Regions from separate parts of the Pseudomonas sp. GW821-FHT07E12 genome, predicted to be linked through region 1. Evidence: predicted binding sites of a transcription regulator. Region 1 holds the regulator's gene; each other region holds the start of a gene.
What was found. Region 1 encodes sigma-54, which starts transcription at its own class of promoters, with help from an activator protein. Its sites were predicted from a motif close to ANTGGCATNNANNTTGCTNT; they were not measured.
Positions count from the first base shown of each region.

Region 2: the regulator sigma-54 is predicted to act here: its motif matches at 8,252-8,271, upstream of flgB (flagellar basal body rod protein FlgB).
Region 3: the regulator sigma-54 is predicted to act here: its motif matches at 7,231-7,250, upstream of AC3WJE_RS12920 (pilin).

Region 1 is NZ_JBYSVX010000011.1:103,150-113,042, reverse strand. It holds gene ptsP (phosphoenolpyruvate--protein phosphotransferase) at 1-290, opposite strand, end outside; gene AC3WJE_RS08770 (HPr family phosphocarrier protein) at 355-624, opposite strand; gene AC3WJE_RS08765 (PTS sugar transporter subunit IIA) at 617-1,009, opposite strand; gene rapZ (RNase adapter RapZ) at 1,142-2,017, opposite strand; gene hprK (HPr(Ser) kinase/phosphatase) at 2,014-2,964, opposite strand; gene AC3WJE_RS08750 (PTS sugar transporter subunit IIA) at 2,961-3,419, opposite strand; gene hpf (ribosome hibernation-promoting factor, HPF/YfiA family) at 3,441-3,758, opposite strand; gene AC3WJE_RS08740 (RNA polymerase factor sigma-54) at 3,815-5,233, opposite strand; gene lptB (LPS export ABC transporter ATP-binding protein) at 5,275-5,994, opposite strand; gene lptA (lipopolysaccharide transport periplasmic protein LptA) at 5,994-6,554, opposite strand; gene lptC (LPS export ABC transporter periplasmic protein LptC) at 6,541-7,128, opposite strand; gene AC3WJE_RS08720 (KdsC family phosphatase) at 7,125-7,673, opposite strand; gene AC3WJE_RS08715 (KpsF/GutQ family sugar-phosphate isomerase) at 7,699-8,700, opposite strand; gene AC3WJE_RS08710 (BolA family protein) at 8,753-8,983, shown strand; gene murA (UDP-N-acetylglucosamine 1-carboxyvinyltransferase) at 9,109-9,893, shown strand, end outside.
Region 2 is NZ_JBYSVX010000001.1:170,523-180,415, reverse strand. It holds gene flgK (flagellar hook-associated protein FlgK) at 1-551, opposite strand, end outside; gene flgJ (flagellar assembly peptidoglycan hydrolase FlgJ) at 566-1,594, opposite strand; gene AC3WJE_RS00810 (flagellar basal body P-ring protein FlgI) at 1,594-2,706, opposite strand; gene flgH (flagellar basal body L-ring protein FlgH) at 2,777-3,472, opposite strand; gene flgG (flagellar basal-body rod protein FlgG) at 3,484-4,269, opposite strand; gene AC3WJE_RS00795 (flagellar basal body rod protein FlgF) at 4,490-5,236, opposite strand; gene flgE (flagellar hook protein FlgE) at 5,378-6,604, opposite strand; gene AC3WJE_RS00785 (flagellar hook assembly protein FlgD) at 6,690-7,385, opposite strand; gene flgC (flagellar basal body rod protein FlgC) at 7,406-7,813, opposite strand; gene flgB (flagellar basal body rod protein FlgB) at 7,825-8,220, opposite strand; gene AC3WJE_RS00770 (hypothetical protein) at 8,434-8,649, shown strand; gene AC3WJE_RS00765 (chemotaxis protein) at 8,789-9,736, opposite strand.
Region 3 is NZ_JBYSVX010000021.1:36,607-46,499, forward strand. It holds gene AC3WJE_RS12875 (autotransporter outer membrane beta-barrel domain-containing protein) at 1-8, shown strand, start outside; tRNA gene AC3WJE_RS12880 (tRNA-Gly) at 236-309, shown strand; gene rimK (30S ribosomal protein S6--L-glutamate ligase) at 391-1,278, shown strand; gene AC3WJE_RS12890 (hypothetical protein) at 1,431-1,925, shown strand; gene AC3WJE_RS12895 (response regulator transcription factor) at 1,943-2,620, shown strand; gene AC3WJE_RS12900 (sensor histidine kinase) at 2,583-3,974, shown strand; gene coaE (dephospho-CoA kinase) at 4,207-4,827, opposite strand; gene AC3WJE_RS12910 (prepilin peptidase) at 4,840-5,703, opposite strand; gene AC3WJE_RS12915 (type II secretion system F family protein) at 5,712-6,971, opposite strand; gene AC3WJE_RS12920 (pilin) at 7,351-7,761, shown strand; gene AC3WJE_RS12925 (pilin) at 7,866-8,261, shown strand; gene AC3WJE_RS12930 (hypothetical protein) at 8,343-9,893, shown strand, end outside.

The DNA.
Region 1 (9,893 bases):
CGGATCAGCTCGTCCAGACCGAACAGCAGTTCCGGATCGTCGAGCAGCAGTGCGTGCAGATCGAGGAACTCGCCGACCTCGCGCGCCAGTGCGCCGTGCAGGCGCTCGCGCAGCTGGTGCATCTCGTCGCGTGCCAGTTCGACCGCGCGATGCAGCCGTTCCAGTTCACTTTCGACGCGACTGGCGGGAATGCGTTGTTCGTTGACTTCCAGCGCATGCGGCAGGCGTACGCGGGCGCGTCCGAGCGCGCTGCCGCGTGAGGCGCCGTGGCCGCGCAGGCGCAGGCTCATGCCCGACCTTCGCAGGCGGGCAATTGGCAGGCATCGGCCGGGACGGGACCGCTGCCGGCCATGCTCAGCTGTCCTCGTCGAAGCGGCGTTCGAACAGGGCGACCAGAGCGTCCAGCGCCTGCACCTCGTCCACGCCGTCCACACGCACCGTCACCGGCGTGCCCTGGCCGGCGGCCAGCAGCATCACCCCCATGATGCTCTTGGCATTCACCTCGCGCCCCTTGGCCGCGAGCGTGGCGCTGCAGCGGAACGAGGACAGGGTCTGCACCAGTTTGGCGGTGGCCCTGGCGTGCAGTCCGAGGCGGTTGGATACGGTGAGTTCGCGTTCAAGCATCGTCGATGATCGCTCCGTTGCGGGTGCCCGCCGCCGCAGTGGCGGGCAGGTCTTGCAGTCCTTGTTCCGGGTAGTTCATCACCCGCAGCAGCATCGGCAGGCTCAGCGCGGAGACGCGCCGGACCGGCGTGCCCAACTGCGCAACGCGCCGGGCGAGGTTGCTGGGGCTGGCGCCGTACAGGTCGGTGATGACCAGTACACCGTCGCCCGCGTCGACCCGTCGCAGTGCAGCCGATGCCTGCGGAAGCAGGTCATCGAGGTCGGCATCGAACGGAACTTCGAAGGCTTCGGTCTTCAGCGGCAGTTGCCGCAGCAACCCGGTCGCAACGCTCAACAGCGTGCTACCGATACCAGGGTGAGTGATGAGGAGAATGCCACAGGCCATGGTGAAACGTTAACAGGTCCGCGTGACGGGACGATAGCGTTTGCAGGCGTTTTGACGCGGGATTCACCGGCCCGCGTGGACCACTCTTGAGATCGACTGCGTCGCCCCGATGAGAAGGCGACGGCCTTCACATCAGTCGAGTTCGCGGTGGAAGGTGGCCACTTCCGGCCAGCCCTGCTCGCGGGTGTGCCGGGCCAGGCGCTCGGCGAGATAGACCGAGCGGTGCTTGCCGCCGGTGCAGCCGAAGGCAATGGTCACGTAGCTGCGGGTGTCGTTGCGCAGCCGCGGTAGCCAGGTGTCGAGCAGGTCGGTGATCTGCTCGACGTAGCGCACGACCTCCGGTTGCTGCTCCAGGTAGTCGCGCACGCCGGCATCACGGCCGGTGAGGGGGCGCAGCTCTGGCTCCCAGTGCGGATTCGGCAGCACCCGCGCGTCGAACACGAAGTCGGCTTCGGCCGGCACGCCGCGCTTGTAGGCGAACGATTCGAACAGCAGCGACAGCTTGCCGTCGTCCTGGCTGAGCGCGAACTCGGTGATCACGCGCCGGCGCAACTGGTGCACGTTGAGCGTGGAGGTATCGATCACTGCATCGGCCTGCTCGCGCAGCGGCGCGGTCAGCACGCGCTCGCGCGCGATCGCCTCCGGCAGCGACAGCCCGAGGTGGCTGAGCGGATGGCGACGGCGGGTATCGGCATAACGCTTGAGCAGGGCCTCGTCGGTGGCGTCGAAGAACAGCAGGCGCGCTTCGATGCCGTACTGCTGGGCGCGCTCGCGCCACTGCGTCAGCTGCGACAGGTCGCTGCGGCTGCGCACGTCGATGCCGACCGCCAGGCGCTGGTCGCCGAGGGTGTCGCCGGCCAGACGGCTGCGCACGAAATCCGGCAGCAGTTCGACCGGCAGGTTGTCCGAGCAGTAGTAATCCAGATCCTCGAAGGTCTTCAGCGCCACCGACTTGCCCGAGCCGGACAGGCCGCTGACGATCACCAGGGTGGAGCCGTTCGGCGTCATGGGTGGCGCCGCTCCAGCAGGTTGCTGTGGCGGGCGATGAACATCGCAGCCGGGTCGATGCCCTTGGTGCGCAGGATGTGCAGGCGGGTGGCGGCCTCGGTCAGCACCGCCAGGTTGCGGCCGGGCATCACCGGCAAGGTGATCAGCGGTACGTCCAGGTCCAGCACGTGGCGGGTGCCGGAGTCGCCGGTCAGGCGCTCGTAGCCATGTGGGGTGGGTTCGGTCATCGGCTTGGTCAGGTGCACGATCAGGCGCAGGTACTTGTTCTTCTTGACGGCGGTGTCGCCGAACATGTCGCGCACGTTCAGCACACCCAGGCCGCGCACTTCCAGCAGGTCCTGCAGCAGCTCGGGGCAGGTGCCATCGAGCACGTCCGGGGCGATCTGGGTGAATTCTGGCGCGTCGTCGGCGACAAGCCGATGACCGCGGCTGAGCAGTTCCAGTGCCAGCTCGCTCTTGCCCGAACCCGCTTCGCCGGTGATCAGCACGCCGATCGAGTAGATCTCCATGAACACGCCGTGCAGCGTGACCCGTGGCGCCAGCGTGCGCGCCAGGTGGTAGGACAGGTGGTTGAGCAGTTCATGGCCGCGCTTGGGTGAGACCCACAGCGGGATGTTGGCCTCGTCGGCGGCCGCGCGCAGGTCTTCCGGGCAGGCCTGGTTCTTGCTGATCACCAGCGCCAATGGGTGGTACTGGACGATCTTCTCGATCGTCTCCCAGCGCTGGCGCGAGTCGAGCGAATCCAGCCAGGTCAGCTCCTCGGTGCCGAGGATCTGCACCTTGTTCGGATAGATCGCGTTGAGGTAGCCGGCCAGCGATGGTCGGCGCGCGTTGGTGCCGCCGGCCTCCAGCTCGCGGCTCTCGCCCTTCTGGCCGGCGAGCCAGCGCAGGCTCAGCTTCTCGCGCTGCTGGTCGAACAGTTCGCGGGCGGTGATGCTGGTATTCATGCGGCGCTGGCCTGGGGCGGAGTGTGGGTGGAAAGCAGTTTCAGCAGCGCGGCCTCGTCGGGCGCCTGGCGCAGCCCGTCGCGGAAGGCCGGATCGGAGAAATGCTCGGCCAGCTCCGATAGCAGCACCAGGTGCTCGTGGGTGTAGTGGCCGGGGACGGCCATCGCAAACAGCAGGTCGACCGGTTCGGCGCCGCCGAAGTCGATCGGCTGTTGCAGCCGGATCAATGCGCCGCGTGGTTCGCTCAGGCAGGGGCAGCGCCCGTGCGGGATGGCGATCCCATGGCCGATCGCGGTGCTGCAGAGCGCTTCGCGCTCGCGCAGGCTGGAAAGCAGTTCTTCGCTGCCCGCCTGGCGGCAGGCCAACAGGTCGGCCGCCAGATTCAATACGCTTTCGCGGTCGGCGGCCGGCGACACCACGGTGCGCACGGCCGCCATCAGCTGAGTCAGGAGCATGCTGGGATCAGGCAGGACGGATCAGGCCTGATTGTCGCGCACCTCGCGGGCGTGGTGGTCCTGTTTCTTTTCCTTGTGCTTGAGTACCAGGCGGTCGAGCTTGTCGGCGAGCAGGTCGATGGCGGCGTACATGGTCGGCGCACTGGCGTCGGCATGCAGCGTTCGTCCGGGAAGATTGACGGTGGCGACGACGTGGTGGTCGGGTTTCTTCAGCGCCAGCTGGGTGCGGACTTCGCAGTGCTGGTCAAAATGCCGCTGCAGGCGTTGCAGCTTGGTCTCCACGTATTCGCGCAGGGCGGGGGTGACTTCAACTTGCTGGCCATACGTCTCGATACGCATCGGATACCTCCATTGGTTCGGTGGGCCAATGAACTTCCCGTCGCCGACGGAGGGTGTCAGGCGATCCGTACTCTCTCGTGGGAGGCGGAAATGTTCATGGCCTCACGATACTTCGCCACGGTGCGGCGCGCTACTGGCACGCCGGAGGTTTTCAGCAGATCAGCCAGCTTGGCGTCAGATAACGGCTTGCGCGGGTTTTCGGCCTCGATCAGGCGCCGGATCATTGCCTGAATGGCCGTGCTGGAGGCTTCGCCGCCGCTGTCGGTATCGATGCCGGAGGCGAAGAAGGCACGCAGCGGGATGGTTCCACGCGGGGTGCGCACGTACTTGCGGGCGATCGCCCGGGAAATGGTCGATTCGTGCAGCCCCAGTTCGCCGGCGATCTCGCGCAGGGTCAGCGGCCGCAGTGCCTGCTCGCCGAACTCCAGGAACCCGGCCTGCTCCTTGAGCAGGCAGCGCACTACCCGCAGCAAGGTCTCGCCGCGTGCCTCCAGGCCTTTCAGCAGCCAGCGCGCTTCCTGCAGGTGGCTGCGCAGGTAGCCGGCATCGGCTTCGCCGCAGCGGCGGATCATCTGCTCATAGCCGCGGTGGATGGTGATCTTCGGTTGCGAACGGCCAGCGAGGGCCGCCCGCCAGACGCCGCGCTGGCGCCAGATCACGCAATCGGGCGTCACATAGGTGTCGGCGGCCAGTTCGCCGATCTGCTTGCCGGGGCGCGGATCGAGCGAGCGCACCAGCTGTACGGCCTGTTCGACCTCGTCGAGTGGGCGCTTCAGCTCCTGGGCCAGGCCGGGAATGCCGACGCGTGGCAGCCGGTCGAGCGGGCCGGCGACGATCTGCCGCGCCAACTCGCGCCCGGGCGTGTCGGCGGGGAGTACGTCCAACTGCAGTGTCAGGCATTCGCCGAGTGTGCGTGCGGCCACGCCGACCGGGTCGAAGCGCTGGATCTGGTGCAGTACCGCGAGGATTTCGTCCTCGTCGGCGCGGAACTCGGCGGCGAGTGTCTCGGTGATCGTTGCGATCGGTTCGCGCAGGTAACCGTCGTCTTCGAGCGCGTCGATCAGCGCTGCACCGATGCGGCGGTCGCGCGCGGACAGGTGGCTGAGATGCAACTGCCAGAGCAGATGGTCGGGCAGTGTTTCCGGTTCGACCACGCGCTCGGCCGCGCTGCCCTGATCGTCATCGTCATGGCCGCCAGACGTGGCGGTCCAGGCGGTTTCGTCGGGCAGCCACTCTTCGTCGCGGCTCTCCTCCTGCTGGGAGGCGGTCTCGGCATCGCGACCGGGCTCGGAGGTGTCGCGATCCAGTGAGGGCGCGGCGTCCTCGATCCACTCCAGCAGCGGGTTGGTCTCCACCGCTTCGGCGATTTCCAGCTCCAGCTCGGCGGCGGACATCTGCAGCAAGCGGATGGCCTGACGCAACTGCGGCGTCATGACCAACTGTTGCCCCATCGATGTCTGCAGCCGTGCCTTCATGTCGGACCCGTGTGGTGGAACGCCGGGCGACAGCCGCGGGGCTAGAGCCGGAAGGTCTCTCCCAGATAGACGCGGCGCACGTCCGGATTGGCGAGGATGTCGTCCGGCGACCCCTGCGCGAGGACAGCACCCTCGGCGAGGATATACGCGCGGTCACAGATTCCCAAGGTTTCACGCACGTTGTGGTCGGTGATGAGCACGCCGATGCCGCGTTCCTTGAGGTGGGTGACGATGCGCTGGATCTCGCCGACCGAGATCGGATCGACGCCGGCGAACGGTTCGTCCAGCAGCATCAGCCGCGGCCGTGCCGCCAGCGCGCGCGCGATCTCCACGCGTCGGCGCTCGCCGCCGGACAGGCTGGCGCCGAGCTGTTCGGCGACGTGGCCGATCTGCAGTTCGTCCAGCAGCGAGGACAGTTCCTTTTCGCGGGCGCTGTCGTTGAGATCGTCGCGCAGCTCCAGTACCAGGCGGATGTTGTCGGCCACGCTGAGCTTGCGGAACACCGACGGTTCCTGCGGCAGGTAGCCGACGCCGAGCTTGGCGCGCCGGTACATCGGCTCGCCGGTGATGTCGCGGCCGTCCAGCTCGATGCGGCCGGCATCGGCCTCGACCAGCCCGACGATCATGTAGAAGCAGGTGGTCTTGCCGGCGCCGTTGGGGCCGAGCAGGCCGACCACCTCGCCGGCTTCCAGCGACAGAGCGAACTCGCGCACCACTTCACGCTGCTTGTAGCGCTTGCGCAGGCCGGTGGCGACCAGCATCAGTTCTTCTCCTGCTTGGTGGCTGCCGGCGCGGCCGGTTTGGGCGTGGTCGCTGGCGTGGTCGTGGCCGGCTTGGTCTTGGGCTGGATCACGGTGCGCACGCGCGAGCCGTCGCCGCCGCTCTGCATGTCGCCGGTCTTGGTGTTGTAGACCATGCGCTGGCCGACGTTGGTGCCCTTGACCGATTCAACGTAGTAGTTGCCGGTCAGGATCACGGTGTCCTGGCTGACTTGGTACTCGATGTTGTCGGCGCGTCCGTGCATCCAGGTGTCGTCGTCGAGCTGCTGTTTCAGCGTCGCCTGCTTGCCGGTCAGGAAAATCCGGTCGGCCTGGCCGTCCTTCTGGAAGATGTCGGCGGTGTCGGCATGGATCTCCAGGGTGCCCTGGATGATCACCACGTCGCCGGTGTAACGCACTTTGCCGTTGTCGCCGAGCATGCTGCCGCTCTGGTTGGCGGCATCGATGGTCATCGGCAGGTCACGGTCGGTCGTCTTGGCGAAGGCGACCGTGGGCAGCGCCAACGCGAGCAGCGCAAGCAACGCGAGCCTAGCGGGCGACATTCTTGGCGGCATTCGGTTCATAACGGGTCTTGACCTGTGAAAGGAGCTGGTACTGCTGGGACTTGAGGTCGGCTTCGAAGCCGACACCGGTCTGCATGATACCGGGCCGGGTCATGGTCACCAGCGCGGCGGTCTTGGCCAGGTTCTGCTTCGGGAACACGTCCAGGCTCTCGGTACGGAACGTGGTCGGCGCAATACCACTGGTGGTAGGGCTGTCGCCCATCACGTTCTCGCGCATGCGCAGTTCCTCGCCCTTGGGACTGAGCCAGCCGGTCTTGGAGCGCAGCGTCCATTCCTGGTCGTTGTTGTCCGGGATCAGGAACAGCGGCGTGGTGATGTGCGAGATCAGGTCGACACGATCGCGATGCATCTCCGGGGCGCGCAAGGTCACCGATACCTTGCCGGTGTCCTTGTCGAGCGCGGCCATCTCGAAGTTGTACAGCACGTAGTCCACGCCGTTGTCTTCCACGGTGGCGTCGGGTGCACGCTCGTGCTGGCGCCATGCCGACCAGCCGGTCAGGATCGCGGCGGCCAGCAGTACCCAGCCGAGGACGCTGCGCCAGCTCATGCTCATGCGGAGAACCTCGCGATCACGGCATCGACCTTGTCCTGCGCGGCCAGCAGCACGTCGCAGACCTCGCGCGCGGCACCTTCGCCACCCCGGGCACGGGTATGCCATTGCACGCGCTCGGCGATCCAGGGATGTGCGTTGGCCGGGGCGACCGGCAGGCCCACCGCCAGCAGCGCCGGCAGATCGGGCAGGTCGTCGCCCATGAACAGTACGTCTTCGATGGCGATGCCGTGGTCACGGCACAGGGCTTCCACCGCCAGGCGCTTGTTCTTCACGCCGATCTGCACGTGCAGGCCCAGGTCCTGGCCACGCTTCTCGGCGGACAGGCTGGGGCGCGCGGTGATCAGGGCGACGTGGATGCCGGCGGTTTCCAGTTGCTTGAGTCCCTGGCCGTCGAGCACGCTGAAGGCCTTGCTCTCGTTGCCGGCATGGTCGTAGTACAGGCGGCCGTCGGTCAGCGTGCCGTCCACGTCGAAACACGCCAGGCGGATCCGTGCGGCGCGGGTGACGAGGTCGGGGGCTAGGTGTTGCAGTGGCGAGTAGGGCATCGGGCTATCCATGGCGGTCATGGGGTTAGACCACCTTGGCGCGCAATAGATCGTGAATGTTGAGCGCGCCGACCGCGCGCTGGCGCTCGTCGACCACGATCAGGCCGTTGATCTTGTAGGCCTCCATCAGCCGGGCTGCCTCGGCGGCCAGCTGATCGGCGCCGATGGTGCGCGGATTGCGCGTCATCACCTCGACGATGCGGGTGTTGCGTACGTCGATGTCGCTATCCAGGGCGCGGCGCAGGTCGCCGTCGGTGAACAGGCCGAGCAGGGTGCCGTCGGCATCGACGATCGTGGTCATGCCCAGACGCTTGCGGCTCATCTCGACCAGTGCCTCGCTGAGGCTGGCGTCCTCGCGCACGCTTGGCAGATCGTCGCCACCGTGCATCACATCGGTGATGTGCAGCAGCAGGCGGCGTCCGAGGCTGCCGGCCGGGTGCGAGCGGGCGAAGTCGTCGGCGGTGAAGCCGCGCGCGTCCAGCAGCGCCACCGCGAGTGCGTCGCCCATCGCCAGCGAGGCGGTGGTGCTGGAGGTCGGGGCCAGTTCCAGCGGGCAGGCTTCGACCGGAATGCTCACGTCCAAGTGCGCATCGGCGGCCTGGGCCAGTGTGGAGGTCGGACGCCCGGTCATCGCGATGATCGGGTTGCCCTGGCGCTTGAGCACCGGCAGCAGCGTGAGGATTTCGTCGGATTCGCCCGAGTAGGACAGCGCCAGCACCACGTCGGCCTCGGTGATCATGCCCAGGTCGCCATGGCCGGCCTCGCCGGGGTGGACGAAGAACGCCGGGGTGCCGGTCGAGGCCAGCGTGGCGGCGATCTTGCGGGCGATGTGGCCGGATTTGCCCATGCCGATCGCGACCACACGACCGCGGCAGCTCAGGATCAGGCGGCAGGCCGCTGCGAATTCTGCGCCGATGCGCTCGCCCACGGTGGCGAGCGCGCCCCGCTCGATCTCGACCACGCGGCGGCCGCTGGCGACCAGATCGGCGTCGTGGACGGTATCGAGGGACAGGGGCGACACGGCCATGCGGGACCCGGACGGAGAGTAGAATGGTCGCTCATTTTATTAGGAAAGCCCGTTGGACGCCGAAACCATCCGTAAACTCATCGAGACCGGCCTGCCGCAAGCCCGCGCCGAGGTGCAGGGCGAGGACGGGGTGCATTTCGAGGCGACCGTGGTCTGTGAAGCATTCCGCGGCCGGCTGCCGCTGGCCCGGCACCGGATGGTGTACGCCACGCTTGGCGAGCTGATGGGCGGGGCGATCCACGCGCTGCAGCTGAAGACCATCACGCCTGACGAGGCCCCCTGATTCCGCCCCCTTTCTGAATCCCTGTAGGAGCGGCTTCAGCCGCGATAGGGCTTTACCGGCATAGCCCCATCGCGGCTGAAGCCGCTCCTACGCAAAGCCACATTTCCGGATATCTCGCAAAGAACATGGCAAAGATCGTAGTGACCGGCGGCAAGCCGCTGCATGGTGAAGTCAACATTTCCGGCGCCAAGAACGCGGTGCTGCCCATCCTCTGCGCGACCTTGCTGGCCGATGCGCCGGTGGAGATCACCAACGTGCCGCACCTGCACGACGTGATCACCACGGTCAAGCTGCTGAGCGAGCTGGGCGCCGAGGTCAGCCTCGACGAAGGCACGCTCTCCAGGGGCAGCTCGATCACCGTCGATCCGCGCACCGTCAACCAGCATGTGGCGCCCTACGAGCTGGTCAAGACCATGCGCGCTTCGATCTTGGTGCTGGGGCCGTTGCTGGCCCGGCATGGCGCGGCTGAAGTCTCGCTGCCGGGTGGCTGCGCGATCGGTTCGCGCCCGGTCGACCAGCACATCAAGGGGCTGCAGGCGCTGGGCGCGGAGATCGTGGTCGAGAACGGCTACATCAAGGCTTCCAGCAACGGCCGCCTGAAGGGCGGGCGCTATGTGTTCGACATGGTCAGCGTCACCGGTACCGAGAACGTGCTGATGGCGGCGGTGCTGGCCGACGGCACCACGGTGCTGGAGAACGCGGCGATGGAGCCCGAGGTGGTGGATCTGGCCGAGTGCCTGGCCGCGCTCGGCGCGAAGATCCAGGGTGCGGGCACCTCGCGGATCGTGATCGAGGGCGTGGAGCGGTTGAGCGGCGGTCGCCACGCGGTGCTGCCGGATCGCATCGAGACCGGCACGTTCCTGGTCGCAGCGGCGATGACCGGCGGCAGCATCACCGTGCGGCGCGCGCG
Region 2 (9,893 bases), on a different contig from region 1:
GTTTCCGCGGTGGGCCCGCTGCCGCGCGATATCAGCCGGTTGAGCTTGGCGATCTGGTCGGTGAGGTCGTTGACCTGGCGCACGCTGTCGCTGAGGCTGGCGTTCACGTCGTCGCTCATGCCGGCCATGGTGCTGTCCAACTGCCGGAAGCGTCCGGCCAGCGCATCGGCGCTCTGCAGCACCGCCTTGCGTGAGGTGTCGGAAGCCGGGTTGGTGCCGAGCCCGCTCAAGCTGTCGAAGAAGTTCGACCAGGTTCCGCTTAGATTGGTCGAGCTGTCCGACATCAGCGTGTCCAGATCGCCGGCCTTGCCCGACAGCTGCTGGAGGCGATTGAGTTCGTCGGTGCTGTTGAGCACGCGGCTGGTCGCCAGCGAGTCGGAAAGGCGTTTGACGTCCTGTACCTGCACGCCACCTGTGCCGCGCGTGGAAAGTTCGGCCACCTGCCGGCTGTAGCCCGGCGTGCTCGCGTTGGCCACGTTGTTGCCGACCGTGCTGAGCGAGCGCTGGTAGCTGAGCAGCGCACTGGTACCGGTGGCGAGCAGGCTGGACATGTTTCAGGCCTCAGTCAGCGGCTGGCAACGAGGTTGCCGGTGGCGTTGGCCAGGGCCCGATCGAGTGTCGGGCCGTTGGCGATGGCGTAGATCTTCCTGGCGTAGGACGGATCGGTGGCATAGCCGGCGCGCTGCAATTCGGAGGCGAAACGATGCACATCGCCACCGGCATTGAGCACGTGCTGGTAGCGCGGGCTGCTCTTGAGCAGGCGTACGTAGTCGGCAAAGCTGTCCGCCGGCGATTGGTAGGCGCGGAAATCGGCACGTTCGGAGCGGCGCTCGCCGTTGACGTACTCGTGGGTCGACGTGCTGATACGTTGGCCCTGCCAGCCGGTGGCCTTGATGCCGAACAGATTGTTGGCGCTGTTGCCATCGCGGTCGCGGATGCCACGACGGCCCCAGCCGGTCTCCAGCGCGGCTTGAGCGACCAGGCCGCGCGGATCCACACCGAGTTCCTTCGCGGCGCGCAGCGCATGCGGCCAGATCTTGGCGACGAAGTGCTCGGGCGAGCCCGGCGGGAAGGCATTTGGGTTGGTCTCGGCCACGTCCTGCACCTCGTCGCAGGCGCGCGAGTCGATCATCGCGTCGTCGCCACCGACCGGGGCCACGGCCTTGCTGCGCGCCTTGTCGCCACGGCTGGCGATCGCATCGAGCGCGTCGGCGCTGGCATCTCCGGCCGGAAAACGCTTGTAGAACGCGGCCTGGGAACGCGCCTGCGACGGCGCCATATCGACAATGCCGCCGCCAGCGGCTTTCGCGTCGGCATCGAGCGGCTTGCCTCCGTTGAGCTGCTTTGCGATCAGCGGTGCCAGCCCGAGTCCCTTGCCCTGGCTGAGCAGGTCGGAGAGCTGGCGGTCGTACATGTCGCGATAGGTCTGGTTCTGTTCGGGGAACAGCGAATCGCCACCGCCCGCATCACGCATGCACTTGACCAGCATCTGCGTGAACTGGCTCTCCAGCTTGCGCGAGACCTCGTCGATCCGCTGCGGCGACGGCTTCTGATCGACCGGGCCGAGGGAAAGGCCGGGGCGGGTGATGTTCATCAGATCACCTCCAGTTCCGCCTGCAGCGCACCGACCTGCTTGAGCGCTTCGAGAATCGCGACAAGATCGCCAGGCGCTGCGCCGATTTCGTTGACCGCCTTGACGATCTGGTCGAGGGTGACACCGCCCTGGAACTTGAACATGTGGCTGCCCTCGGCGGTCGCGGTGATCTGCGACTGTGGAGTCACCACGGTCTGGCCATTGGAGAACGCGTTGGGTTGGCTGACGTTGCTCGATTCGGCCACCGTCACCGTCAGCGAACCATGCGACACCGCGGCCGGCATCACCCGCACCGCCGAACCGATCACCACCGTGCCGGTACGTGCGTTGATCACGATCCGGGCGGCGGCTTCACCGGGCGTCAGCTCCAGGTTCTCGACCTGGGCGAGGAAGTTGATGCGTGCGCTCGAATCGGTCGGCGAGCGCAGTGACACCGTACCGCCATCGAGGGCGCGTGCGCTGCCGGCGCCGAACGTGGAATCCAGCACCGCCACCAGACGCGACGCGGTGGTGAAGTCGGGCTGGTGCAGATTGAGGGTGATTTCGCCGGTGCCGGCGAACACGTCGGGCAGGGCACGTTCCACCAGCGCACCGCCGGGAATCCGACCGGCACTAGGCACGTTCACCGAGATGCGCGAACCATCCTTGCCTTCGGCACCGAAGCCGCCGACCACCAGGTTGCCCTGCGCGATCGCGTACACCTGACCGTCGGCGCCCTTCAGCGGTGCCATCAGCAGCGTGCCGCCGCGCAGCGACACCGAGTTGCCGATCGAGGACACCGTCACGTCGATCGGTTGGCCGGGCTTGGCGAACGCCGGAAGATCGGCATGGATCGCCACCGCCGCCACGTTCTTCAACTGCGGATTGACGTTGGACGGCACGTTGACGCCCAGCTCGTTGAGCAGGTTGCGCAGGCTCTGCACGGTGAACGGGGTCTGGCTGGTGCGGTCGCCGGTACCGTCCAACCCCACCACCAGGCCGTAACCGACCAGCGGGTTGTTGCGCACACCGCCGACCTGCGCCAGATCCTTGACGCGCTCGGCGTGCGCCGGTGCCAGGAAAACGCCGACCAGCGCGATCGCGCAGAACAGCCGTCCCAGGCCCGGAAGCATGCCACCGGCAAGTGCCCGGATGGCTGACATGTCATGTGAACGGGCGGTACCCATGGCCTACCTCGCTTCCTCAGTACGGATACAACGGAGAATTGAAGAAGCGCGCCAGCGCGCCCATCTGGTTGCTCTGCGAGAGCGTGCCGCGCCCGTTGTAGGAGATGCGCGCATCGGCCACCAGGCTGGAAGCCACGGTGTTCTCGCGGCTGATATCGACCTCCCGCACCACACCCTCGACCTCCACGAACTCGTTGCCCTGGTTCAGGCGCAGGTTCTTCTGTCCGCGCACCACCAGATTGCCGTTGGCCAGGCGACGGATCACCGTGACGGTGAGGTTGCCGTTGAGGCTGTTGCTCTGGCTGCTGTCGCCGGTGCCGTTGAAGTCGCGGTTGGCATCGATCTCGTTGTTGAGGATCTCGCGACCACGGAAGGTCGGGCTCTTGCCGGCGATGGTCGGATTGGCCATGTCGATCTTGGAGTCCTTCTTGGTCGTGGTGGCCGCCTTGGTCTGTGCGGCGGTGGTCTCGCTCAACACGATCGTCAGCAGGTCGCCGACGTCACGCGCGCGATGGTCCGAGTACAGATTCATGCGCCCCGGCGCACCTTCGCGATAGATCGCGCCCGCCGTGGGTGCGTACTCGACCGCCGTCTGTGGCAGCTCCGCATCGTCCTTCTTCGATCCCCCCATCGACAGCAGCGGAATGCTGAGGCAACCGCTGAGCAGGAATGAGCAGGCGAGGGCGCACAGCGCCAGGCGACAGGTCTTCATGGAACAAGGCCTCAGGTGTTGTTGTTCAGATAGCCGAGCATCGAATCGGTGGTCGAGATCGCCTTGGCGTTCATCTCGTAGGCACGCTGGGTTTCGATCATGCTGACCAGTTGCTCGACCACATTGACGTTGGAGCCTTCCAGCGCGCCCTGGACGATGCTGCCCAGGCCATCCAGGCCCGCGGTGCCGTTCTGCGCCGGACCGGAAGCGGTGGTTTCCACGTAAAGGTTCTGGCCCTTGGCCTGCAGGCCGGCGGGATTGATGAAATCGGTGAGGCTGATCGTGCCGACTTCGGTAGCGGCCGCAGTACCGGCAATCTGCACGCTGACCGTGCCATCGCTGCCGATGGTGACGCTCTGCGCGCCTTCGGGAATCTGGATGCCGGGCTGCAACTGGTAGCCACTGTTGGTGACGACCTGGCCTTCGGCGTTGACGTGGAAGGTGCCATCGCGCGTGTAGGCGGAGGTGCCATCGGGCAACTGCACTTCGAAGAAGCCGCGCCCGTTGATCATCACGTCCATCGCGTTGCCGGTCTGCTGCTGGCTGCCCTGTTGGAAGTCCTTGGACGTCGCCACCACACGCGTACCGGTACCGAGCTGCAGACCGGTCGGCAGCGTGGTCTGCTGCGAACTGGAACCACCGGGCTGACGCACCTGGTGATAGAGCAGATCCTCGAAACTGGCGCGATCGCTCTTGAAGCCGGTGGTATTCGCGTTGGCCAGGTTGTTGGAAACCACGGACATGCGCGTCTGCTGCGCATCCAGTCCGGTCTTGGCGACCCACAAAGCCTGATTCATGACGTATTCCTCGATGCGGCGTCGGGTTTACGCCGTTGCCCATCACCATGCAAAGGGTGTGCCTAAAGGCGTGGGATTGGGGATTTGGGATTGGGGATGCGTAAAAAGCAGGCACACGACGTAGGAGCGGCTTCAGCCGCGATGGGCTTTCACGCGGAAGCCCATCGCGGCTGAAGCCGCTCCTACGAATCCCTAATCCCGAATCCCCAATCCCGGCCTTTTAGCCATTCAGACGCAGCAAGGTATTGGCCGACTGTGCGTTCTCGTCGCTGCTCTTGACGACCTTCACCTGCATCTCGAACTGGCGCTGCAGCTGGATCATCTGCACCAGCGCGGCGGCGGGATCGACGTTGCTGCCTTCCACCATGCCGGTACTCAACACATCGCCTGCGGCACGCGGCAGCGGTGTGCGCGGTTCGGCGTTGCGCATCAGGCCGTCCAGTCCGCGCACGAGTTGCTGCTGCCCGGCGGTGACGGTACGCAAACGGCCGATGATCGCCATCGATTGCGGGCCTTGGCCCTGCGGCACGATCGAGATCGTGCCGTCATTGCCGATCTCCATCGATTCGTGTGGCGGCACCGTCACCGGCACGCCGTTGTCGTCCAGCAACGGGCGGCTGCCCGATAGCAACTGGCCGTTCGGGGTCAGCTGCAGGTTGCCGGCACGCGTGTAGCCCTCCTGGCCATCCTTGGACTGCACCGCCAGCCAGGTGTCCTGCGCCAGCGAGACATCGAGCGGATTACCGGTGACCTGCTGCGGACCGGGCTGGGCGTTGAAACCGGTGTCGCCGAGGATGGTGGCGTAGCGCGAGGCATAACCCGGCCCGGTTACACGGAAGGCCTGCGTATTCGCCAACGCCTCCTTGAAACCGGCGGTGTCGGCATTGGCCAGGTTGTGCGAAACCGCCGTCTGCGCCTGCAACGTGGCGCTGGCTCCGGTCATCGCAACATAGGCGGCCTTGTCCATCGAGGGAAACTCCCGGGTTCAAGCGGCTAAAAGGATTTTCTTGTTCGTCATTCCCGCGAAAGCGGGAATCCAGGGACGTTGCTTTCTCGCCAGATCTACGTCCATGGATTCCCGATTTCGCGGGAATGACGGCTACACAGATCAACGGTTGATATTGATCACGGTCTGGGTCAACTCATCCTGCGTGGTGATCATCTTGGCGTTGGCCTGGAAGTTGCGCTGCGCCACGATCATGTTCACCAACTGCTCGGTCAGATCGACCGTCGAGGCTTCCAGCGCGCCGGACTGCACATTGCCGAAGTTCGAGCTGCCGGGGGCGCCGGTACGCGGCGTTCCAGCGGCGGCGGTCGCGGTCCAGCAGTTGTTGCCCTGCGGCGCCAGGCCCTGCTTGTTGTTGAAGTTGGTCAGCGCGATCTGCCCAAGCAGCACCTTGTTGCCGTTGCTGTAGTTGGCATAGACCATGCCGTCCTGGGCGATCTCGAACTTCGACAGGCGGCCGGCGGCGTAGCCGTCCTGGTTCAAGTTGTTGACTGAGAACGACTCGCCGTACTGCGAGGACTTGGCCAGGTCCAGCGTGATCGCCAGCGTGCCGGCACCGTTGGAAGGCGTGTAGCTGTCCAGCGCGATCTTGCCGTCGGTCGGCGACACCAGCGTGCCATTGTCCGAATACTGCAGCGTGGTCGGCGTGGCGCTGACCGAGGTCCCGTCGATATAGGCGTGCTGCTGCCATTCGTTGGCGTTGCCGGTCTTGACGTAGTACAGCGACATCACATGCGACACGCCCAACGAGTCATACACGGTCAGCGAGGTCGAGTAGTTGTAGCTGTTGGTATCGCTCGGATCGAACGTGGCGACCGTCGGCGCGCTGGAATTGGCGGGCAGGGTCACGTTGGCGCCCACCGCACTGGTCGGATTGGGCGCGCTGTCGGTGGTGGTCAGCTGCAGGTTCTTCATCGTGGAAGTGCTGACCGTGGTGCCGTCCTCGCTGGGGGCGAACACCTTCAGGTTGTAGCCCTCCGGCGAGACCACGTTGCCTTCCTTGTCCATCTGGAAGTTGCCCGAGCGCGTGTACAGCGTGTTGCCGTTGTTGGACAGGTTGAAGAAGCCTTCACCGGAGATCGCCACGTCCAGCGTGTTCTCGGTGTTGTCGATGTTGCCCTGCTTGAACTGCTGGGCGATGTCGGCCACGCGCACGCCACTGCCGGTCGCGTTGTTGGCGACACCGTAGGTGCTGCCCATGAAGATGTCGGCAAACTCCGCGCGTGACTCCTTGAAGCCGGTGGTCGCGGAATTGGCGATGTTGTTGGACGTCACATTGAGGTCGCTGTTGCTGGCGCGCAGACCGGAGAGAGAAGTGTTGAAACCCATGATGGTTCCTCGAAGGAAGTGACAGCCGTGGTTCGGAAGGGCGTTTTCCCGTCACTCCCGCAACAGCGGGACGACGGCTGGAGCACTAGCTGATGCGCAGTACCTTGGCCAACGGCACGGTCTGGCCACCGGCGAGGTTGAGGGTGGCGCCGTCCTTGTCGAGGCTGACGCTCTCGACCTTGGCGTTGCCATAGGTGTCCAGCGAAACCGGCTTGCCGTCAGGACCGGCCTGGCTTGCGGAGAAGCGGTAGTCACCGGCGGGCAGGCGATTGCCCGCGGTGTCCTTGCCGTCCCAATCGATGCGACGCGGGCCGGCGCCGCCATCGGCAAGCGTCAGCGCCCGCACCGGATTGCCGGCACTGTCCTGCACCACCACATTGACCGGTCCGGGGCCGGAAGCCGTGGCCGAGGCGGTGGCGCTGCCATCCGCACTCAGCGAGAGCGAACCACCCGGCACCTCCACCTGATGCCCGATCAGCGCCGCACCACGCAGCGCCTGGTCGGTGCCGTTGACACTGAGGAACTGGTCGGCCTTCTTGTTGAGATCGCCCAGGCCCTGCACCGTGGAAATCTGTGCCAACTGCGCCAGGAACGCGCCGTTGTCCATCGGATTGAGCGGGTCCTGGTTCTTCAACTGCTGGGTCATCATCATCAGGAAGTCGGCCTGGCCGAGCTTGTCCTTCTGCGCCTTGTCATCGACCTTCTGACGTTCGATCGCGGTCTTCTTGCCGCCGGCAGTCAGGCCCAGGCTGGAAAGCGAATCCATGGAAATCGCGGACATCGTGGTTTCTCCGGGGCGCCTCAGCGGCCCATGGTCAGGGTGGCGAGGGCCAGGTCCTTGGCGGTGTTGAGCATTTCCACGCCGGCCTGGTAGCTGCGCGAGGCGGAGATCAGGTTGACCATCTGCGCGACCGGATCGACATCCGGTGCGTAGACGTAGCCATCGCCATCGGCGAGCGGATGGCCCGGCTCGTAGCGCTTGATGGCCGGCACGTTGCTCTGCGCGATCTCCTTGACCTTCACCCCGGTGAGGCTGGAATCCTCGCGGTTGGGCTGGGCCTGGAAGATCGGCTCGATCGGCCGGTAGGCCTGTTCGGGCGTGGAGGCCACCGAATCGGCATTGGCCAGGTTCGAGGCAATCGTGCTCAGGCGCACCGACTGGGCCTGCAAGGCCGAGCCGGCGACGTCGAAGATCGGGAGGTTGCTCATCGCAGTACCCCTTACTGGCCGGTGATCGCGGTCAACATGTTCTTGACCTTGGATTCGAGGAAGGACAGCGAGGCCCGGTACTCCAGTGCCGCGCGGCCGTAGGCGGCGCGCTCGAGATCCGGGTCGACGGTGTTGCCGTCCAGGCTGGGCTGGGCGCCCTGGCGGTTGAACAGGAACGCACTCGGCCCCTGTTCGGGAATCGCGACGTGCCTGGCATCGGTGGTGGCGAGCGGGCCCTGCTGGCTCATCGACGCCTGCAGCGCGGCATCGAAGTTCAGCTCCTTGGCCTTGTAGCCCGGCGTGTCGGCGTTGGTCAGATTGCTGGCGATGAGCTTCATCCGCTCCTCGCGCAGGGGCAGGGCGGCGCCGTGGACGCCGAAGTAGGCCGAGATCGGGTTGGAAGACATGGCACCCCCAGGGGTATGGCTCGCAGGGGTGCAGGCAAGCTTTGTGCCAGAAATGCCGGATCGGCAGGCTGAAGGTCGCGCTAAAGATCGCCCGGAGGCGTGCCGCTATCCCTTTCGGACTGTTTGCAGGCTGCTTTGGCCTGCTGTCCGGAAGCCGGGTGGACCATGTGGTGGATCCGGCATTGCGTTGCTTTAATTTTCGGGAGAGAAGCTGTGGGAATCATTTCCTCAGTAGCAGATCACACCATCGGCGCAAGTTGGCGCGCGATGCGCGACACCGCGCGCGGCGCCTTGAACGGCGACCTCAAGGACATCGCCAAGGTCGCCGTCGTGGCCGGCATGGCCACCGGCTCGCTGCCCCTGACCACCGGCGTGGTCGCACTGGCCGGCGATGCCGCGCTGGGTTCACTGGTCGACGTTTTCGCCTGAATCAGCCATCGCCGGCAGCGTTGACGGGAAGAGTGCGTCATTTTCCCGGCGCGCCCGGTTGCGCCACGGCGCCCATATCGATCCTGGCTGCCCCGGCCGTTGCAAGCACAATGCCGCAACACTTCGAGCGATAAGGCCGTCAGGCCGCCTCGGCCACCACTCTGAGCCGGGCAAGTACGTATTCCGCCAGCTCGTGCGCGCTGTACTTGGCGACGAACGCATTGGCGCCGACCTGCTCGACCATGGCGTTGTTGAACACGCCGGACAGCGAGGTGTGCAGCAGCACGTACAGATCCGCCAACCCCGGGTTGCGCCGGATTTCCGTCGTCAGCGTGTAGCCGTCCATGGCCGGCATCTCGATGTCGGAGATGACCATGGCATAGCGCTCGGCCGGGCTCTCGCCGGATGCCAGCACCTGCAGCAGGTGGTCCAGTGCCTGGCGACCATCCGAGAGCAGGGTGCCGCCCACACCCAGCTGATCGAGCACGCTGCGGATCTGCTGGCGCGCCACGCGCGAATCGTCGACCACCAGCACCTGCAGCTGGCGGCCCGCGGTATCGAGCACCAGCGACGGGTCCAACTGGATGTCGGTCTCGACCTGGGCGATGTCGGCCAGCACGCTTTCCACGTCGATGACCTGGATCAGCTCGCCCTGGAAGCGCGTGACCGCGGTCAGGTAGGTGGCCTCGGCGCCCAGCTCCGGCGGCGGATGGATGTCTTCCACCGCGATGTTGACGATCCGCTCCACGCCACTGACCAGGAACCCCTGCACCGACCGATTGAACTCGGCGACCACCAGATAGCCCGGATCGCCCTCGGCCTCCGAGGTGCGGCGCTCGGGGTGCCCGATCACCAGTCCCAGGTCGAGCACCGGCACCGACCGCCCGCGCACATCGGCCACGCCGGCGAACTCGGAAGGCAGCCCCGGCACCTGGAACAACCCCGGCCGACGCAGCACCTCCTGCACCTTGAACACGTTCACGCCAAAAAGCTGACGACCGCCGAGCCGGAACAGCAGCAGCGCCAGTCGGTTATGGCCGGCCAGGCGGGTGCGCTGGTCGATCCGGTTGAGCAGGTCATAGGACATGCAACCGTTATCGACACGTCCGGCGGGCAACTTGAGGCTCTTAAAGACAGGGAGTCGGGATTGGGGATTCGGGATTCGTAAAAGCGCTGCGGAGGCCAGGAGTCGCTTTTACGAATCCCCCATCCCGAATCCCCAATCCCGGCCCTTTCGGCACAGC
Region 3 (9,893 bases), on a different contig from region 1:
GCTTCTGAGTCATCGGTAAAAGCGCAAGATGACGAGGGGCTGGTTCGCCGGCCCCTCGTTGCATCTGGCGGTGTTTCACGCCCCATTGATGACGAACATCAGGAACTGCAGGAGCGGCTTCAGCCGCGACGGAGCTTTACACCGGTAACGCCACATCGCCGCTGAAGCCGCTCCTACAATCAGCAGGAACCTGTAAACAGCTGAAGCGAAAATGCTAGACTTGCCGCCACGCCGCGCGGGTGTAGCTCAATGGTAGAGCTGTAGCTTCCCAAGCTACTGACGAGGGTTCGATTCCCTTCACCCGCTCCATCTTCCAGGCCCCGCATGGTCCTGAGGCAGCCGCCATCCGGCCCGGGCAAGATGCACCAGGCTGCTCCGCGCGGTCTCGCGATGAAGCTCGCCATCCTCTCCCGCAACAGCAAGCTCTATTCCACCCGCCGGCTGGTGGAAGCCGCGCGCGCGCGCGGGCATACCGTACGTGTGCTCGATCCGCTGCGCTGCTACATGCGCATCGCCGCCGACGGCTTCTCGCTGCATTACAAGGGCCGCCCGATCAACGGCTGCGATGCGGTGATCCCGCGCATCGGCGCCTCGGTGACGCGTTATGGGACCGCGGTGCTGCGCCAGTTCGAGTTGATGGGGACCTACACCCCCAACCCGTCCGACGCGATCCTGCGTGCCCGCGACAAGCTGCGCGCCCACCAGCTGCTGGCCGCGCAAGGCATCGACATGCCGGTCACCGTGTTCGGCGACAACCCCGACGACACCCGGGACCTGCTGTCGATGCTGGGCCCGCCACCGCACGTGATAAAGCTCAACGAAGGCGCGCAGGGCACCGGGGTGATCCTGACCGAGAAGGCCAGCGCCTCGAAGGGCGTGATCGAGGCGCTGCGTGGCCTGTATGCCAACTTCCTGGTCCAGGAGTTCATCGGCGAGGCCGAAGGTCGCGACCTGCGCTGCTTCGTGGTCGGCGACCGCGTAGTGGCCGCGATGCGCCGCCAGGCAGCCGAAGGTGACTTTCGCGCCAACCTGCACCTCGGCGGTACCGCCGAGCGCGCAATCGCCAGCGAGGAAGAGCAGGACGTGGCAGTGCGCTCGGCGCGTGCGCTGGGGCTGTCGGTGGCTGGCGTGGACCTGATCCGTTCCTCGCGCGGCCCGCTGGTGCTGGAGGTGAATTCGACGCCGGGGCTGGAGGGGATTGAGGCGGTATCCATGTCGGATATCGCTACTGATGTCATAGCCTATGTCGAATCTCAGGTCCGGCTCGGTCGTCGATAGCCTGGGAAACTGTTGGGTCCACTCAGGTCGGGGGGGCTCCTGCAGAGGCCGGGTCTTTCAAGTGCCTGCGTCGAATCGGGCAGTGCTCGTTGATGCCCTCATTGCCTTTGGATAGAGTTCAGGGACACTCAGTCATAGGAATGGACTCACTTATGCTTCGGATTTCTTCTCTCTTTTTGTTCTCTTTGGGGGTGCTGGGTTCGTCCCTGGCCATGGCCGCCACTTCCCAGGTGCCGCTCGATCTGCACAAATCGGCCCCAGAGGTTGAGTCTCAGATCAAGCTGATTCAAGAGCAGCTTATAGATGGCACGACCTATTCGGAAATTGCTCCAGAGCAGCGTAGTCAGGTCAGGGAGGCTCTTGGAAGGATTACGGCTAAGCTCGAACGAGGTGGTACCGTCTCGCGCATTCCTGAGAGGGAACAGGCCGATGCCTTTAACGATCAGGAGGTCATTAACACTATTCTCACCAAGGCTAAGGATGATAGTCGGCTTGTGTGCAAGCGCGAGCGTGCGACGGGATCCAACCGACTTACCTCCAACTGCATGACGGTCGCCGAGCGTAGACGTATGAAGGAGCAAGGCGAGAGGGCGATACGCGACCTATCGCAGCGAACTCTGCAGTACGACCCGCGGGTCGGGAACTAATTAATTTCGAGGCTCAAGTGCGAATTCTGGTAATCGAAGACAACAGCGACATCGCGGCCAATCTGGGTGACTACCTGGAGGACCGCGGACATACCGTGGACTTCGCCGCAGACGGTGTGACCGGGTTGCATCTGGCAGTGGTGCATGAATTCGATGCCATCGTGCTCGACCTCAACCTGCCGGGCATGGATGGCATCGAGGTCTGCCGCAAGCTGCGCAACGAGGCGCGCAAGCAGACTCCGGTGCTGATGCTCACCGCGCGTGACTCGTTGGACAACAAGCTGGCCGGGTTCGACTCGGGTGCGGACGACTACCTGATCAAGCCGTTCGCGTTGCAGGAAGTCGAGGTACGCCTCAACGCGCTGGCGCGTCGTGGCAAGGGCGTGCACACACGGGTGCTGGAGACCGGCGATCTGGAGTACAACCTGGACACGCTGGAAGTGCGCCGCCGCGGCAAGCTGCTGCAGCTCAATCCGACCGCGCTGAAGATCCTGCAGGCGTTGATGGAGGCCGCACCCGCTGTGGTGACGCGCCAGGAGCTCGAGACCCGGGTGTGGGGCGAGGAGTTGCCGGATTCGGATTCCTTGCGGGTGCACATCCATGGCCTGCGCGCGGTAGTGGACAAGCCGTTCGACGTGCCGCTGATCCAGACCCGGCATGGCATCGGCTATCGCATCGCCGCGCCCGATGCCTGAGGGCGGTGCTTCTTCAGCCGGTGCGCCCGAGCGTCGTCGCGGGCGCTACCGGCGGCGGCTGCGCAGCCGCATCATCCTGTCCTTCGTCCTGCTGGGCACCGGCCTGACGGCGTTGTTCGCCTATCTGACCGACTACGCGCGACAGCGCGTGGAAAGCCAGCTCGTCGAAGACGTGATGAACAAGAACATCGACGAGTACGCGCGGCGGTTCTATCTGGATCCGTCGCGCAGCCCGGACATGCCGGTGCAGCAGATGATTGCGCGGGTGGTGAAGAGCGACAAGTTCGACGAACTGCGCCGCGAGGAGCCGGACTGGTACGAACTGCCGAACGGCATCCACAGCATTTCCGGCGTGGACGAGAAGGGCAAGCCGTTCGCCTACAAACTGGCGGTGCGCAAGACGCCGAACGAGTGGTTCTTCTTCGCCTACGACGTCACCCAGAGCATCAAGGGCGAACAGCAGCTCAAGCGCGCGCTGTATGTATCGGTGATGCTGTTCAGTGGCCTGTCACTGCTGATCGGATGGTGGTCGGCATCGAAGGTGATGCGCCCCGTCTCGGATCTCGCCGCGCGTCTGCGGGCCTATCGCGGTGGTACCAGCGAGCCAAAGCTGTTGGCGCCGCTCTTCCCCGACGACGAGGTAGGCCAGCTGGCCGAGGCGCTGGACGACTACTCGGTCCGCCTGACCGAAGTGGTGCAGCGCGACCGCGAGTTCAACGCCGACGTCAGCCACGAATTGCGCACGCCGCTTGCGGTCATTCGAGGCGCGACCGAACTGCTGCTGACGCGACCGAATCTCGATACCAAAGTGCTGCAGCGGTTGCAGCGCATCCAGCGCGCCGAGCAGCAGTGCAGCGACTTGATCGGCGCGCTGCTGTTGCTGTCGCGCAACGAGCGAGGGCAGGGCAATAGCAACGTCGCCAAGGTGGCCGAGCAACTCCTTGAATCCCATCGTGCCCAGCTCGGCGGCAAACCGTTGGAGCTGGTGCTGGAAGGCGAGCGCGGCCTGGTGATCGATGCGCCGGAATCGGCGTTGTCGGTCGCGCTGGGCAACCTGATCGGCAATGCGGTGAAATACACGCAGGAGGGCCAGGTCTGCGTGCACGTGTCATCGGATGCGGTCGAGGTGATCGACTCGGGCCCCGGCCTGAGCGAGGAGGATGCGGCCAAGCTGTTCCAGCGTGGTTACCGCGGCACCTATGCCGGGCATTCCCAGGGCGGCGGCATTGGCCTGTCGATCGTCAGCCGGCTCTGCGACCTGTACGGCTGGCAGGTGAGCGTGCGGCCCGGCAAGGAGCGCGGTGTGGTGGCGGTTTTGGGCTTCGGGGAGGCCCGCGTCGCGGCTTCGTCGTAGGAAAGGAGCTTGGCGAGGCGGCGTGTTTCATTCCCCGCGACATCCGCCACCTGGAATTTTTGGCTCACGTCATCACGGATGCCATGAATCGTAGGAGCGGCTTCAGCCGCGATGTGGCTTTCTCGGTAAAGCCTCATCGCGGCTGAAGCCGCTCCTGCGGTTGACGTGGATCTGTAAACACCCGAAGCAAAGACGCTCTGGCTAGAGTGAGGCGCGCGGGATGCGGATGGCCTTATTGCAGGCCCTTCAGCTGTGCCAGTTCCCGATAATGACGGTCCAGCGCAGCGACGTGCCGTTCAAGCTCGTCGGGGTTCCCGTCGTTGACGATCACCTCATCGGCCAAGGTGAGGCGCTGTTCGCGGCTGGCCTGGGCGCTGATCATGCGTTCGGCGAGTGTGTCATCGATGCCGTCCCGGAGCATCAGTCGCTCACGTTGCAGTGCCACCGGCGCATCGACGAGCAGGATGCGATCCAGCCAGGGATAGCCGATGCGTCCACCTGCTTCGGTCAGCAGCGGAATCGCGGCGATGACATAGGGGCCGGGGGCGGCCTGGCAGGCCTGCCGCAGGCGCATCCGGATTTCCGGATGGGTGATTGCTTCCAGTTCGCGGCGCAGTGCCTGATCGGCGAATACCAGCTCGCGCAGAGCACGTCGGTCCAGGCGGCCATCGGCCTGCAGGATGCTGGCGCCGAAACGCTCTGCGATCCGGGACAGCACAGGGCCGGGTTCGACGACTTCGCGGGCTATTACATCGGCATCCACCACCGTGGCACCGTACGCTTCGAAACGACGTCCGACCTCGCTCTTGCCTGACGCGATCCCCCCCGTGAGCCCGACGATAAAGTCGCTCATGGAAACCGCAGGTCAGGCCAGCCCGGCAAGCCGCAGATAACGGCCGACGATCAGATCACCCCAGAAGAACACGATCCAGCCGGCAATCGCCAGATACGGCCCGAACGGGATCGGCGTGGCGCGATCGCGGCCCTTGGATGCCAGCCAGATCGAGCCAAGCACTGCGCCAACCAGCGAAGAAATCAGGATGATCGGCAGGATGCCCTTGAGCCCGCACCAGGCCCCCAGCGCCGCCAACAGCTTGAAATCGCCATGCCCCATGCCTTCCTTGCCGGTGAGCTGCTTGAACAGCCACCAGACCATCCACAGCGACACATAGCCGACCGCCGCGCCCAACAGCGCGGGCTTGGCGTGCATGTACAGGTTGTCCATCGATCCGACCAGACCGAGCCACATCAATGGCAAGGTCAGTTGATCAGGCAGCAACCGGGTACGCAGGTCGATACCGGAAAGCGCGACCAGGAAACAGCTGAAGACAATCGCCCCGAACCCCTGCCAGCCGAAGCCGAAGCGCCACACGCTGGCAACCACCAGCAGCGAGGTCAGCAGTTCAACCAGCGGGTACTGGATCGAGATCGGCGCATGGCAATGCCGGCACTTGCCGCCCTGGATCACCCAGCTGACCAGAGGAATGTTCTCGTACCAGCTCAGGCGATGCTTGCAGTGTGGGCAATGCGAAGGCTCGACCACGATCCCGGGCGGCGGCGGCTCATAGATATCCGGCTCATCCAGGATCTCGCGCGCATCGCGCTTCCATTGCCACTCCATACGGCGCGGCAGGCGCAGGATCACCACATTGAGGAAACTGCCCAAGAGCAGTCCCAGCCCGGCCGCGGCGGGAAAGCCGAGGCCGGGATGCTGGTCGAGAAATGCCATCTAACTATTTATCCGACGACGGAGGCAAGCTTGAAGATCGGCAGGTACATACCGATGACCATGCCGCCGACGATGGTACCAATGAATACCATGACCAGTGGCTCGATCAGGCTGCTCAATGCGTCCACCGCGTTGTTGACTTCCTGCTCGAAGTACTCCGCGACCTTGAAGAGCATTGCATCTAAAGCGCCGGCTTCTTCACCGATGGCGGTCATCTGAACCACCATGTGCGGGAATAGACCTACCTGCTTCATTGCCATGTTGACAGGGTATCCAACCGAGACGTCGTCCCGCATGCGTAGGACAGCATGCTCGTAGACAGAGTTGCCAGTGGCGCCGGCTACGATGCCTAGTGCTTCGACCAAGGGAACGCCAGCGCGGAACGTCACAGCCGTGGTTCGAGCAAATCGTGCCACGGCACTGTTGTGCATGATCTGGCCGATTACCGGAAACTTCAGGATCAGACGGTCCAAGCCATGTTGCATGGATGGAGAGCGTTTGTAGGCGAAGATGAAGCCGGTGATGGTACCCGCCAGCAGCAGCAGCAGCAGCCACCACCAAGCCACCATGAAGCGGGATGCGGCGACAATGAGCTGAGTGAAGGCTGGCAGTTCGGCGCCGAAGCCCTTGAACACGTCCTCGAACTGCGGGACAACCCAGATCAACAGGATCGAGCTGACCAGCATGGCGACCGCGATCACCATGGCAGGGTAGAACAGGGCCTTCTTGATCTTGCCCTTTAGTGTTTCGATGTTCTCTTTGTAAGAAGCCACGGTCTCAAGCACAGTTTCCAGTACGCCTGCGCCTTCGCCTGCTTTGACCAGGTTGCGATAAAGCTCGTCGAACTGGACAGGGTGCTTGCTGATGGCCTCATACAGAGAAGAGCCTCCCTCAATGTCGGCACGGATCTGGCCGACCATCTTCTTCATGCGGGGATTCTTGTGCCCGCTACCGATGATTTCCAGTGATCCCACGATCGGGACACCTGACTTCATCATCGTAGCCATCTGGCGGCTGAAAAAAGCGATGTCCTTCGGGCTGATCTTGCTGCCGCTCGCGCCAAATAATGGCTTGGGTTTGGGCTTGACAACGCCGGGCGTAATGCCTTGCTTGCGTAGTTCGGCACGCAGCAGATTTGCGCTCCTGGCTGGCTGCTCTCCCTTCATTTTCACGCCACGCTTGTCAGTCCCCTCCCAGACAAACGGCGACATCATATTGGTGTCGCGGGACACCGGCTGACTCTTGATGGCACCACGGCTTGCAGACATATATGCTCCCCTCCGGCCTTCCCCGGGCTGGAATTGCCGCATGGTAGCGGGTTCTTGAATGTGTGGCACCTCCCCAACGGGCAAGCGTGCTGCGCGTCACGCTACATTTTTAGCTTAGATGAGAGTGACCATTTGCGTCACATTCTGCCGCCCAGGGGCTTGGGGGCGTTTGCGTCTCAAAAGCAGTAGATAGGGGCTTCCAATCCAAGAGGATGCTGCGCATCATCTGCGTCGGGGAGTAGTGGGGGAAGTGCCGGGATTTGGCGCGTAATCTGCTATGTGTACCAGTGCATGTCGCTCCATCGAGGGTGGCTGGGTCGCCTGGACACCCGACTCGAGTATCAACTTCGTTTCAAACCAAACCTCTAGGGGATGTCTCATGAAGAAGCAGCAAGGCTTCACGCTGATCGAACTGATGATCGTGGTCGCGATCATCGCCATCTTGGCCGCTATTGCGCTGCCGATGTATCAGGACTATGTGGCCCGCTCGCAGGTCACTGCTGGCTTGGCTGATATCCGTGGTGGTGTGACTGCATTTGAAGAAACCATTCAGCGCGGCAGCACCGGTACGGCGACGACCGACTCTGTCGGTCTGCAGAGCTCCACTGCCCGTTGCGGCGTTTCCGTAACGGGTGCTTTCAGCGACACCAGTAACCAGACGATCGTTTGTGCGCTGAAGGGCAATCCAAAGGTCAGCGGTTCGAATGTTACGCTGACGCGTGGTACTTCGGGTAACTGGAAATGCAGCTCGAGTGTTGCGGACAAGTACAAGCCTACCGGCTGCACCTGATCCTCATTGGGGATCCGTAGCATTCGGCGGGAGCCCCGGTCATGGCCGGGGCTCCTTAGTTCTCGGGGATGTGCTCTCGACAGGGGGGAGGGGGCATGCGGAGTATGAAGGGCTTCACGCTGATTGAGCTGATGATCGTGGTCGCGATCATCGCCATCTTGGCTGCCATCGCGCTGCCGATGTATCAGGATTACGTAGCCCGCTCACAGGTCACTGCGGGGCTGGCTGATATTGCCCCTGGCCGGGCTACCTTCGAGGCCAAGCTAATCGCAGAGGGCGAGACATCGTTCGATGTCGGCGACATCGGCCTGAAGACCTCAACTGCGCGTTGTAGCCTGATCAGCATGGACTCGTCGGATACGGGCTACATCGCCTGTGAGCTTAATGGCAATCCGCAGGTGAGCGGCAAAACCTTGCAGCTCAATCGTACGTCCAGTGGTATATGGAGTTGTGATGCCAGTGCGGTGGACGAAAAATATCGGCCGGATGGGTGTAGCTAATAAGCATCCACTCCGGTATTGGGGTGCCTTCGCCGAGCATAGGGAAGGCGTTGTTATACCTCTTTTTTTCATGCCGGTTTCATGACCTCACGACTTCGACAGGCAGCCCTATGGTTGCTCCTGCTGGCCTTGACTGCAACGGTGTTTTGGCCCGGCATGCATGGCGATTTCATCTTCGACGACTATCCCAATATCGTCACCAATCCGCGTGTCCACCTGCAGACACTGAATTGGCCAGGCATCGAGATGGCGTTGAGTGGTTATGAGCCCGGCAGCATCGGCCGGCCGCTGGCGACGATGAGTTTCGCGCTGGACTACTACGTTGCAGGCAAACAACCCTATCTCTATAAGTTGACCAGCCTGGGCGTGCATCTGCTCAATGCAGTGCTGGTATACCTGCTACTGTCGAGATTGTTGGCTCTGGCCGAAGTTGGCCGCTGGGGCCGTTATGCGCCCTGGGCCATCGCGCTGCTGTGGGCGGTGCATCCACTGCAGGTGTCTACCGTGTTGTACGTGGTGCAGCGCATGGAGATGCTGGCGCTGAGCTTCATTCTGCTGGGCCTGCTTGTCTATCTGCATGCGCGTACCGCTGACATTTGCGAACGCCGACAGTGGATCTGGCTGGCGGTTTCCTGGCTGCTAGGTGCACTGGGGCTGTTGGCGAAGGAGACGGCAGCATTGTTCCCTTGCTTCGCTCTGGTACTGGAATTGACGGTACTGGGCTTTCGCGCACCGCCGTTGACTTCACGATTGCTGCGTTGGGGGTATGCAGTTGGACTTGTCGTTGGTCTAGCTATATTTCTCGGTTGGATCTTGCCGACCTATCTGGCGCCGCATGCCTTCGATGGGCGCGACTTCAGTGTTGGCCAGCGTCTGCTGAGCCAGTTGCGGGTGCTGCCGCTGTACCTTGGCCAGATCCTGCTGCCGTTGCCAAGCTTGATGACGTTCTACTACGACAACTACCCGGTCTCGATCGGACTGCTGTCGCCGCCGACCACTTTGTTCGGCGGGTTGTTGCTGGCAGCGCTACTGATCAGTGCTGTCACGCTGCGTCGACGGATGCCTATATTCAGCCTTGGCGTGCTCTGGTTTTTTGCTGCGCACCTGCTGACCAGCAACGTGTTCAATCTGGAGTTGGTGTTCGAGCATCGCAATTATTTTGCGGTGCTGGGGGTGTTGCTGGCGGTAGCCGATTTGTTACGCCGGATTCCGGTGTCACAGGATTCATGCATAAAGGCAGTTATCGTCGGGATAGTGATCCTGGCCTTTGGTGGTATGGCGACGATCCGAGCGGCGGTTTGGGGCGATCCGCTGCATATGGCGATGGACTTGGTGGACAAGAATCCCGATTCACCGCGTGCGGCCAGTGATTTAGCGACGTTGTATGTGGGTATGTCCGGGGGGAATCCACGCTCGCCGTTCTACGATTTTGGCAGGCGTGAGTTCCTCCGTGCTGCTGCGCTCCCTGGTGCATCCGCGTTACCGGAGCAGGGCTTGATCATCATGGCAGCCACTACCGGAGAGCCGACCGATCCGGTCTGGTGGGGCGGAATGCTGCGCAAACTTGCGTCCCAGCCTGTTTCCGTGCAGCAGAACCTAGCGGTCAGTGGGCTGATCCGGCCACTCAACGAA